Regions from separate parts of the Gilvimarinus sp. F26214L genome, predicted to be linked through region 1. Evidence: predicted binding sites of a transcription regulator. Region 1 holds the regulator's gene; each other region holds the start of a gene.
What was found. Region 1 encodes sigma-54, which starts transcription at its own class of promoters, with help from an activator protein. Its sites were predicted from a motif close to TGGCACANNNNTTGCNNT; they were not measured.
Positions count from the first base shown of each region.

Region 2: the regulator sigma-54 is predicted to act here: its motif matches at 1,868-1,885, upstream of ACURWW_RS16070 (WecB/TagA/CpsF family glycosyltransferase).
Region 3: the regulator sigma-54 is predicted to act here: its motif matches at 1,937-1,954, upstream of glnA (glutamate--ammonia ligase).

Region 1 is NZ_JBTIYG010000009.1:116,143-119,352, reverse strand. It holds gene ACURWW_RS11865 (PTS sugar transporter subunit IIA) at 1-379, opposite strand, end outside; gene hpf (ribosome hibernation-promoting factor, HPF/YfiA family) at 424-714, opposite strand; gene ACURWW_RS11855 (RNA polymerase factor sigma-54) at 922-2,412, opposite strand; gene lptB (LPS export ABC transporter ATP-binding protein) at 2,734-3,210, opposite strand, start outside.
Region 2 is NZ_JBTIYG010000019.1:1,634-4,843, forward strand. It holds gene ACURWW_RS16060 (SLC13 family permease) at 1-319, opposite strand, end outside; gene cysC (adenylyl-sulfate kinase) at 329-937, opposite strand; gene ACURWW_RS16070 (WecB/TagA/CpsF family glycosyltransferase) at 1,066-1,803, opposite strand; gene ACURWW_RS16075 (VpsF family polysaccharide biosynthesis protein) at 2,344-3,210, opposite strand, start outside.
Region 3 is NZ_JBTIYG010000002.1:255,006-258,215, forward strand. It holds gene ACURWW_RS03415 (DUF4124 domain-containing protein) at 1-242, opposite strand, end outside; gene glnA (glutamate--ammonia ligase) at 400-1,806, opposite strand; gene thiI (tRNA uracil 4-sulfurtransferase ThiI) at 2,198-3,210, shown strand, end outside.

The sequences.
Region 1 (3,210 bases):
ACTGTCCGAAAGCCTGGGCGAGTGCTGCCAGAATCTGCAGATGCTGCTCTTGTGCCTCGTTGGGTACGAGGAGAACGAAAACGATATCCACCGGCGCGTCGTCCACCGCTTCGAAGTCAACGGCTTCCTCCAGGGTGATGATACCGCCCACGGCGTTGGCACAGTTCTCGACCCGGCAATGGGGAATGGCGATGCCGTTACCGATCCCGGTGGAGCCCAGGCGCTCGCGGGCAATGAGCTGCCGGAAAAGTTCATCGGCGTCCAGCGCCGGGTAATCGGCGGCAATCAATCGCGCCGCGAGCTCCAGAACGCGCTTTTTGCTGCCCCCCTGGATGCGATTGCGGCAACGGGAAGGGCTAATGAGTGTGCTGAGTTCCATAGTCGACATCGCTCAGGGCGGGCAGTGGGTGTTGACCAGCCCGGCTAACGGAAGTTGTTCAGTTTTTCCTTGTGTTTGATCAGCTGGCGGTCCAGTTTGTCGGAAAGCAGATCGATGGCTGCGTACAGGTCATCGGCGCTGGCGTCCGCGAAAAAGTCCTTGCCGCTGGCGTGGACGGTAGCTTCCGCTTTTTGCTCCAGCTTGTCCACCGAAAGGATGACGTTAACGCTGGTTATGCGGTCATTGTGGCGTTCCAGCTTCTGCAGCTTGCTTTCGGTGTAATCCTTGATTGCGGGAGTCAGGTCAAGCTGGTGACCGCTGGTGTTGATCTGCATAGTGTCGCTCCTGCTGAACGTTGGTCAGATCCTGCCGTGAAGGGGCGGGCCTCGACCCTAGATTAGCAAATACTGCGTACTTGTCTGCACCGTTTCGTCAGTTTACTTGCTCTACCTCAACAGATGTTAGCAGACTCCCTCGCCCCTCCCAAGAGGAGAGGCGTTGGGGGCAGGTCGGGGGTGGGAAGCGGAACGAAAACGCCCGATTCACACGAGCCGTTTGCGCTCGTTCGAGGGGGGGATGGACAAGGATTCCCGGTATTTGGCGATGGTGCGCCGGGCGACCTGAATCCCTTGCTCCGCCAACAGTTCCGCAATCTTGCTGTCGCTCAGGGGCTTGCGGGGGTTTTCCGCAACAATGAGCTTTTTGATGATGGCCCGGATAGCCGTGGAGGAACATTCACCGCCTGTGTCCGTGCTCACGTGGCTGGAGAAAAAGTACTTGAGTTCGAAGATGCCCTGGGGAGTATGCATATACTTCTGGGTGGTCACTCGGGAGATGGTGGACTCGTGCATGCCCACTGCTTCCGCCACGTCGTGCAATACCAGCGGCTTCATGGCTTCGGCGCCGTAGTCGAGAAATCCCCGCTGCTTTTCCACGATACAGCTCGCAACCCGGAGCAGAGTCTCATTGCGACTTTGTAAACTTTTCAGGAACCAGCGTGCCTCCTGAAGGTTATCGCGCAAAAAGGTATTGTCGCTACTGCTGTCCGCACGCTTGATCAGGCTCGCGTATTCGGGATTGATGCGAATCTTGGGGGCAATCTCGGGATTGAGACGGACGGCCCAGCGGTCTTCTTCCTTGCTCACAAATACGTCGGGTACGACGTATTCCGTGTCGCCGGAGTTGATCAGGTCACCGGGCCGCGGGTTGAGCTGCTGAATCAGCAAAATGGTATCGCGCAGTTCCGGTTCCTTGAGTTTGGTCTTGCGCATCAATTGCTTGTAATCGCGGGAACCAAGCAGGGTCAGGTGATCCCTGACCACGGTCATCGCTTCCTTCAGATAGGGGGTGTCCGAGGGCAGTTGGCGCAGTTGAATCAGCAGGCACTCCTGCAAATCGTGCGCTGCAACGCCGGGAGGATCAAACTGCTGAACCCGGTGCAATACCGCTTCCACTTCGTCGAGTTCCAGATCTTCAATGGATTCGATGAGGCCGCTGTAGATATCGTTGATATTGCTGGTGAGTATGCCGTTGGGGCCCACTGCATCGACAATGGCCATGGCGATGACCCGATCCTGATCGGACATGGGCGTCAGGTTCAGTTGCCACATCAAGTGGTCAAACAGTGATTCGGTGCTGCTGCGGCGGGACTCGAAATCGAAATCGTCGTTTTCGCCGGACCCGGAGGAGTTGGGCGTGGAGGTGGGCTGGTAGATTTCATCCCAGCTGGTATCCACGGGCAGGTCGTTGGGGATGTCCGATTCCCAATCACTGCTATTGAGGTCTTTTTCCGAGAGATCAGGGCTGGCTTCGTCGCGGGCCTGATACTCCTCGGAGGTCTCCGTGTTCTTCTGGGAGTCGCCGCCCTCGTTGCCTTCTTCTTCCGTGACTTCCAGCATGGGGTTGGAGTCCAGCGCGTCCTGGATTTCCTGCTGGAGATCGAGGGTGGAAAGTTGCAGCAGGCGAATTGCCTGCTGCAACTGTGGTGTCATGGTGAGCTGCTGGCCGAGTTTGAGTTGCAGAGACTGTTTCATGTCTGTTCGCAACCCCGTTTTGTCTGATCGCCGCTGAATACTTCAAAAGACAACAACATCATTCTTGCAACTACCTCTGCAAATTCTCTCATGTGTCCAGCCTCCGCCAGCTCGAAGAGCAGCGCGTAGACATCCCCCTCGCCGGGAGCCAGTCGATATGAGACCGGCCCGCCGCAAGTAGATCGGACAGTTTGTATGGATACGCCCTGAGGCGTGAGTGAGTTGCCGGTCTAGCTGTCTGGACAGGCTACAACGGGAGGACGCCTTTGACAAGCAATATGTATGCCTGTACGCGCCAACTTTTCAGGAGAGGGTAGGGGCTCAGAGTCGGAAGTTCTGGCCAAGGTAGACTTCGCGAACCTTGGGGTTGCCAAGCACCGCTTCCGGATTGCCCGATTCGATGAGCTGACCCTCGCTGACGATATAGGCCCGCTCGCAGATGTCCAGGGTATCGCGCACGTTGTGGTCGGTTATGAGGACGCCGATGCCCCTTAGTTTCAAGTGTTCAATGATCTGCTTGATGTCGTGGACTGAGATGGGGTCGACCCCTGCGAAGGGTTCGTCCAGCAAAATGAATTCGGGATCAGTGGCCAGCGCGCGGGCTATTTCCACCCGGCGCCGTTCGCCGCCTGAAAGCGCCATCCCCTTGCTGCCGCGCAGGTGAGTGATATTGAATTCCCGCAGCAGTTCATCGGTCTTTGCCAGACGCTGTTTACGGTTTAACCCCTGGCGTGTTTCCAGGATGGACAGGATGTTGTCCTGCACGCTCAATTTGCGAAAAACCGAAGCTTCCTGGGG
Region 2 (3,210 bases), on a different contig from region 1:
AGGCGCTGAGAATGCCCGTGGGGGCCAGCAGGCGGAACTGGGCGTGGCGTTCGGAGGTGGGGTGGCCCAGCAGCATGCGGGCGATCCATTGAACCGCGCCGGTTTCCTTCAACCCGGCGGCGACAATGTAGAGGGTGGCGATGGTAATGACGCCGGGGTTGGCAAAACCGACCAGAGCGGCCACTGGCGTCAGTACCCCCGCAACCAGCAGCACCACCAATGCGGCCATGAGGACCAGGTCCGCGGACACCCGCGTGAGTACCAGGGTGGTGAGAACGAAGCCGAGAACCGACAGTGTCAGAATCGCGTCACCGCCCATCAAAGTCCCCTAGGGCTCCCGGGCGGTAATCAGCTCTCGTTGGATCAGATAGGTCAACAACCGATCGACGCAGCCGTCGACGGACAGCTCCGCGGTGTTCAGGCGTATTTCCGGGCGTTTCGGTTGCTCGTAAGGGGAATCAATACCGGTAAAGTTACGGATCTCCCCTGCCCTGGCGCGGCCATACAAGCCTTTTGAGTCCCGCTCCTCGCAGGTGGCCAGCGGCGTCTCCATGAACACCTCAATGAACTCCCCCGCGGGAAACAGCTTGCGCACCATCCTGCGGTCACCGCTGAATGGAGAGATGAAGGCACTCAAGACAATCAAACCCGCATCTGCAAAGAGTTTGCAAACTTCACCAATGCGCCGAATATTCTCGACCCGATCATCGTCGGAGAATCCGAGATCGCGATTCAGCCCATGGCGGACATTGTCGCCATCAAGAAGAAATGTGTGATAGCCACGCCGGTGCAAAGCCACGTCGAGAGCGTTGGCAATCGTAGATTTGCCGGAACCACTCAATCCCGTAAACCAGAGGAGACACGGCTTCTGGTCTTTGACCCGAGCACGATCGGCACGGGTGATTTTGCATTCTTGCCAGATAACATTGGATGGCACAAGGACGCCCTCGATGGTTACTGGTTAAAGTCCAGCTTGGCTTTAAGCAATATCCGTGCAATCAAGGCGTGTCGCCGGGCCCAACGCGCCCTTACGCCAATTGGGCGATCATCGGGAATGCAGGCCTGCTAACGAATGATTCCCAATTTTGCCTTGAGCAGCAGCCACGCGAACTGAATGTTTGTCACCAGGTAACGTTTCCACATTCGTCTGGGTTCCTGGAGCACGCGGTAAAACCACTCCAGGCCCCATTTCTGCATCCACAACGGTGCGCGCTTTACCTTGCCAGCCACCACATCAAACGTGCCACCCACGCCCATAACAAATGTAACGCCCAACTGATCGCGCCATTTGCTGATAAAATTCTCCTTCCTGGGAGAAGTAATGGCCACAAACAAAAGCTGCGCGCCGGACGCTCGAACCTTCTCCACCATCGCCTCTTCGTCATCCCAGAAGTAGCCGTGGTGGTAACCAGCGATCCGCAACCCAGGGTACATCGCTTGAACCCTCTCAGCAGTGGCAGATACCACTTCGGCCCTTGCTCCCAGCAAAAACACGGAATATCCCTTTTGCGCGCTCATGGCCAGCAAGGCATGAAACAGGTCCACGCCCGCAACCCTCTCCGGCACCTGATGCCCCAACAAACGAGCCCCCAGGACCACGCCCATCCCGTCGATGTTAATGATGTCGCACCCGCGCACGGACGCGTCCAGCTCTGGATCCTTGCGCATGTTGACCAGCTTGGCGACGTTGATAACTACATGCTGAGTGAAGCGTCCTTCTAGTAATGCGACTTCAATTCTGTTAATGGTTTCACTCATGCTCGCCACATCCATGGAGCAACCGAGCAGTTCAATTCGTTGCATGGCTTATTTCGATCCGGTTCCGATTCATTTGAAACACGAGTATGTCGAACTGGAGGCTAATGTAAAAGCAAACCGTATGACACATCGATGACACACCAACAGCGCGTTAAGTCACCCTGATTTGAAGGTTGCCCTCGGTTTAAACAAACACACGAAAGGCATGAAACACCCGTCGAATGCATGACCGACGCGTTAGCGACGCATGGCTGACAACTCTCCAGCTTCTTCGCCAAGTAAGGTCCTTTGGACTGGCTCCAGCAGCACCTGTACTTCCGGCCACTACACTTATGGCCAGAAGCTCCCGGGCTCATTGTATGAGCACTTCGTTCAGTAGATCTTGGCTGGTGTCTTCAGCTCGAAAATAATACCATCATTCACGCGATGTATCGTCTCTGCTGACTACTGATTTGCCATGGATCAATCAACAGAATTCACCGCTTCTTTTTCCAACTCATGCACATGAAGTCATCGTAGCTCCCGCGCTATTGGCAAGAGCGAGCAAAGCGATGGCAGACAACCGTTCTTTCGGAATAAAGCGCCTCACAACATCACTGGTTGGCCCCCAGCTTCATCAGCCCGCTCACGCATCCTACGCCTACTATGTTTTGTATGACAGGGCCTTCTTGCCACTTTATTAATCAAGACAATAATCAACATAATAACTGCTAAAGCAGGCGTCTTCACGATCAGTGAGTTATTCGAACTGGCCGCCAAAAAAAACGAGACAAAAACCATCTTAACTTGTAACGAACTATCGGAAAGCAGCCCCTTAAACACCCTCGCAAAGCCGTAACACATTAAGAAAAAGACTGGAACTCCATATATTCCTATCATTTGTATCCAGAAATTCTCAATAATCTTGGCATCAGAGTATCTCTCTGTAAGGTAGCGAAACCCAGCTGGTCCGGAACCAAAGAAATATGAAGATAAGTCAAGACGGGCGAAAAAGAGCAACGACTCTATTCGAGTGTAAGCCGAGTCATCAAACTGAAGCCTTGAGGAAATCCCACCACCGTAACTCGTATAGAAGGTCACGAAGTAGACCAACACTAAAAACGCCATCGAAAGCAATGACGCAAAGAATAGATAGCCAAAGAATGACCTCGATGATCGACGTTTATGAAACCCGAGGGTCCAAATAATGATAGCCGAGAAAAAGCAATAAACAGCCAACGAAGCTCGCGCGGCAAACGCTAGCAAAGCCAGAAACACAATACCTGAAATCAAGTAACGGTACCCCGATCTCACAGGAAGAAGTAAGGCTGACAGTCCGACCGGCAAAGCGATAAGCGCGTTGTTCAAAGGGTGAGCCATCAACGCATTTGCCCGGAAAAAGACTGTTCCGGTGACAGGGTTCGGTATGAGGTGACGCCGAGAAATATACTCAACAACTGCGATTAAGCAATT
Region 3 (3,210 bases), on a different contig from region 1:
TCGGTGGGCGCAGGCTCTTCCTCGCGGGGTGGGCGGTCCACGGTCGGTGCGGCCGGAAGCCGGTTCGATTCCTTCACCTCTACCTTGTCGGCCTGCTTCCCTCTTGGCGGTGAGTCCGTAAACGTGACCCGGCCCTGTTCATCCACCACCCGGTACACCTCTGCGCTCCACGCGGAGATGGCGAGCAGGAGCAGCAGTACGCCAGAGAGTCTGGATAAGGTTCCGAACCGATAGTGTCTCACTGATCACCTCTTACTCAGCATGGATGCCGTTCCCTAGTTTAGCGGTTGCGCCTTCCGTGAGCGAGCACAGAGCGCCGCTGCTGTGGACCCGTACAAATCAGAAGCACAAAAAAGCCCGGCTGCCGGCAGCCGGGCTTCATGGAGTCACTCGAGCGGTTTAAACGCTGTAGTAAAGGTCGAACTCCACGGGGTGAGTGGTCATTTGCAGTCGTTCCACTTCGCTCTGCTTGAGCTTGATGTAGGCATCGATCACGTCGTCCGTGAAGACTCCGCCTTCCTTCAGGAACTCCCGGTCCGCGTCCAGGGAGCGCAAAGCCTCGTCCAGGCTGGTGCACACGGTGGGAATTTCCCGCGCCTCTTCCGGCGGCAGGTCGTAAAGATCCTTGTCCGCCGGATCGCCGGGGTGAATCTTGTTCTTGATGCCGTCCAGACCCGCCATCAAATAGGCGGCAAAGCACAGGTAGGGGTTGGCGGTGTTGTCGCCGAAGCGCACTTCGATGCGCTTGCCCTTGGGGCTGGATACATAGGGGATGCGAATCGAGGCAGAGCGGTTGCGGGCGGAGTACGCCAGCATTACCGGCGCTTCGAAGCCGGGAACCAGTCGCTTGTAGGAGTTGGTGGACGCATTGCTGAAGGCGTTCAGGGCCTTGGCGTGCTTGATGATGCCACCGATGTAGTACAGGGCCAGCTCGGACATGCCGTGGTAGGCGTCGCCTGCAAACTGGTTGACGCCGTCCTTACTGAAGGACATGTGCACGTGCATACCGCTGCCATTATCGCCCACCAGCGGCTTGGGCATGAAGGTCGCGGTCTTGCCGTAGGCGTGAGCGACGTTGTGAATACAGTATTTAAGGATCTGCACCTCGTCCGCCTTCTTCACCAGGGTGTTGGCGCCAACGCCGATTTCACACTGGCCGGCGGTGCCCACTTCGTGGTGATGCACTTCCACCACCAGGCCCATTTGCTCCAGGGCGTTACACATGGCCGCGCGCAGGTCATGGAGCGAGTCCACGGGCGGCACCGGGAAGTAGCCGCCCTTGACTCCCGGGCGGTGACCCATGTTGCCTTCCTCATAGTTGTGCTCGGAGGCCCAGGCCGCCTCTTCAGACATGATCTTGTAGAAGGCCCCGGCCATGGTTGCGCCCCACTTGATGTCGTCGAACACGAAGAATTCGTTCTCCGGGCCGAAAAGAGCCTTGTCGCCGAGGCCGGATGCGGCGAGGTAGTTCTCGGCGCGCTGGGCGATTGAACGCGGGTCGCGTTCATAACCCTGCATGGTGGCGGGGTCGACGATGTTGCAGCGGACGATAACAGTGGGCTCGTCGGTGAATGGATCGAGTACCGCGCTGCTGTCATCCGGCATCAGGATCATGTCGGACTCCTGAATGCCCTTCCAGCCGGCGATAGAGGAGCCGTCGAACATTTTGCCGTCTTCGAAGAAGCTGTCATCCACCACAGTGGCAGGCATGGATACATGCTGCTCCTTCCCCTTCGTGTCGGTGAACCGCAGATCCACCCACTGTACGTCGTTGTCGTTGATTAGTTGCAGAGTTTTCTCTGACATGGATCCTCCAGGATGGCCGCGGCCACAGATTTGACTTGATTTGGTGTGTCACTGACGGATGCCGCCCGGGCGCTCCGTCTTCCATTCGAGCGAGAAGCGTGATCACCTGTGCGAGACGCCTAAATCACCATTTGCAAAATGTTTGCCAAAGCCGCGTATCAGCCAGAGCTCGCGCGCAGCAAGGGATTTCCACTTATACAGCAGGGGCCGCGACCTACATCGTGCACCAAAATGAAGCATTTGCGGCGCCACGGCGTCATTATGGTGCGTCCATCCGGATACGGAGCCTATCTGCTGCGCTTTTGGCGCCCGAGACGGTCCGGGCTGCGCCCGGGCGGGGATATCTCTATAATTCGGGCCCCACATTGCTCCACACAGGTTCCAACGCTTCATGCATTTCGTTGTTAAGTACTTCCCTGAAATTACCATTAAAAGTCCTCCGGTGCGCAAACGGCTCATCAAGCAGCTGCAGCGCAACCTGTCGCGCCTGCTCGGCGAGGTGGACCGGGAGCTGAAGGTACGCCGAACCTGGGACCGGATGGATATCGGAGTTCCCGACGACCGCCCCGCGACGGTCGCCCGCGTCAGCGAAGTTCTCGCCAATACCCCGGGCATCGCCTATTTCGCTGAAGCTCGACTGGTGGAATTTACGGATCTGGAAGACCTGGGCGCGAAGGTGCTCGCCATCCGCGGCGCGGAGCTGGACGGCAAGTCTTTCTGCGTTCGCGCCAAACGCTCCGGCAAGCACGACTTCAACTCCATGGATGTGGAGCGGCACGTGGGTGCCGCTCTGAACCGGGGCGTGGACAGCGCCCGGGTCCAGCTCAAGGACCCGCAAGTGACCGTCCGGGTGGAGGTGGTGGACGAGCACTGCTACGTGCTGCTGAACCATCGCCCCGGGCTGGGCGGCTTCCCTCTGGGTACCCAGGATGCAGTGCTTTCCCTGGTGTCCGGCGGCTTCGATTCCACGGTGGCCAGTTATATGACCGCCAAACGGGGTCTGCTCACCCACTTCTGTTTCTTCAACCTGGGCGGGCGCGCCCACGAGCTTGGGGTGAAAGAGGTGAGTTACTACCTGTGGCAGAAATACGGCGCGTCCCACGACGTAAAGTTCGTCACCGTACCTTTCGAGGGGGTGGTGAGTGAAATCATGTCCACCATCCACCACTCCCAGATGGGCGTCATCCTCAAGCGCATGATGCTGCGGGTGGCCAGCCGGGTTGCCGAGGAGATGAGCATTCAGGCCCTGGTCACCGGGGAAAGCGTGGCCCAGGTGTCCAGCCAGACACTGGCCAACCTGAGCGTCATTGACGCGGTCACCGATACCCTGGTGCTGCGCCCGCTGGTTACCATGGACAAGAGCGACATCATCACTCTCTCCCGCAAGATCGGAACCGAGGAATT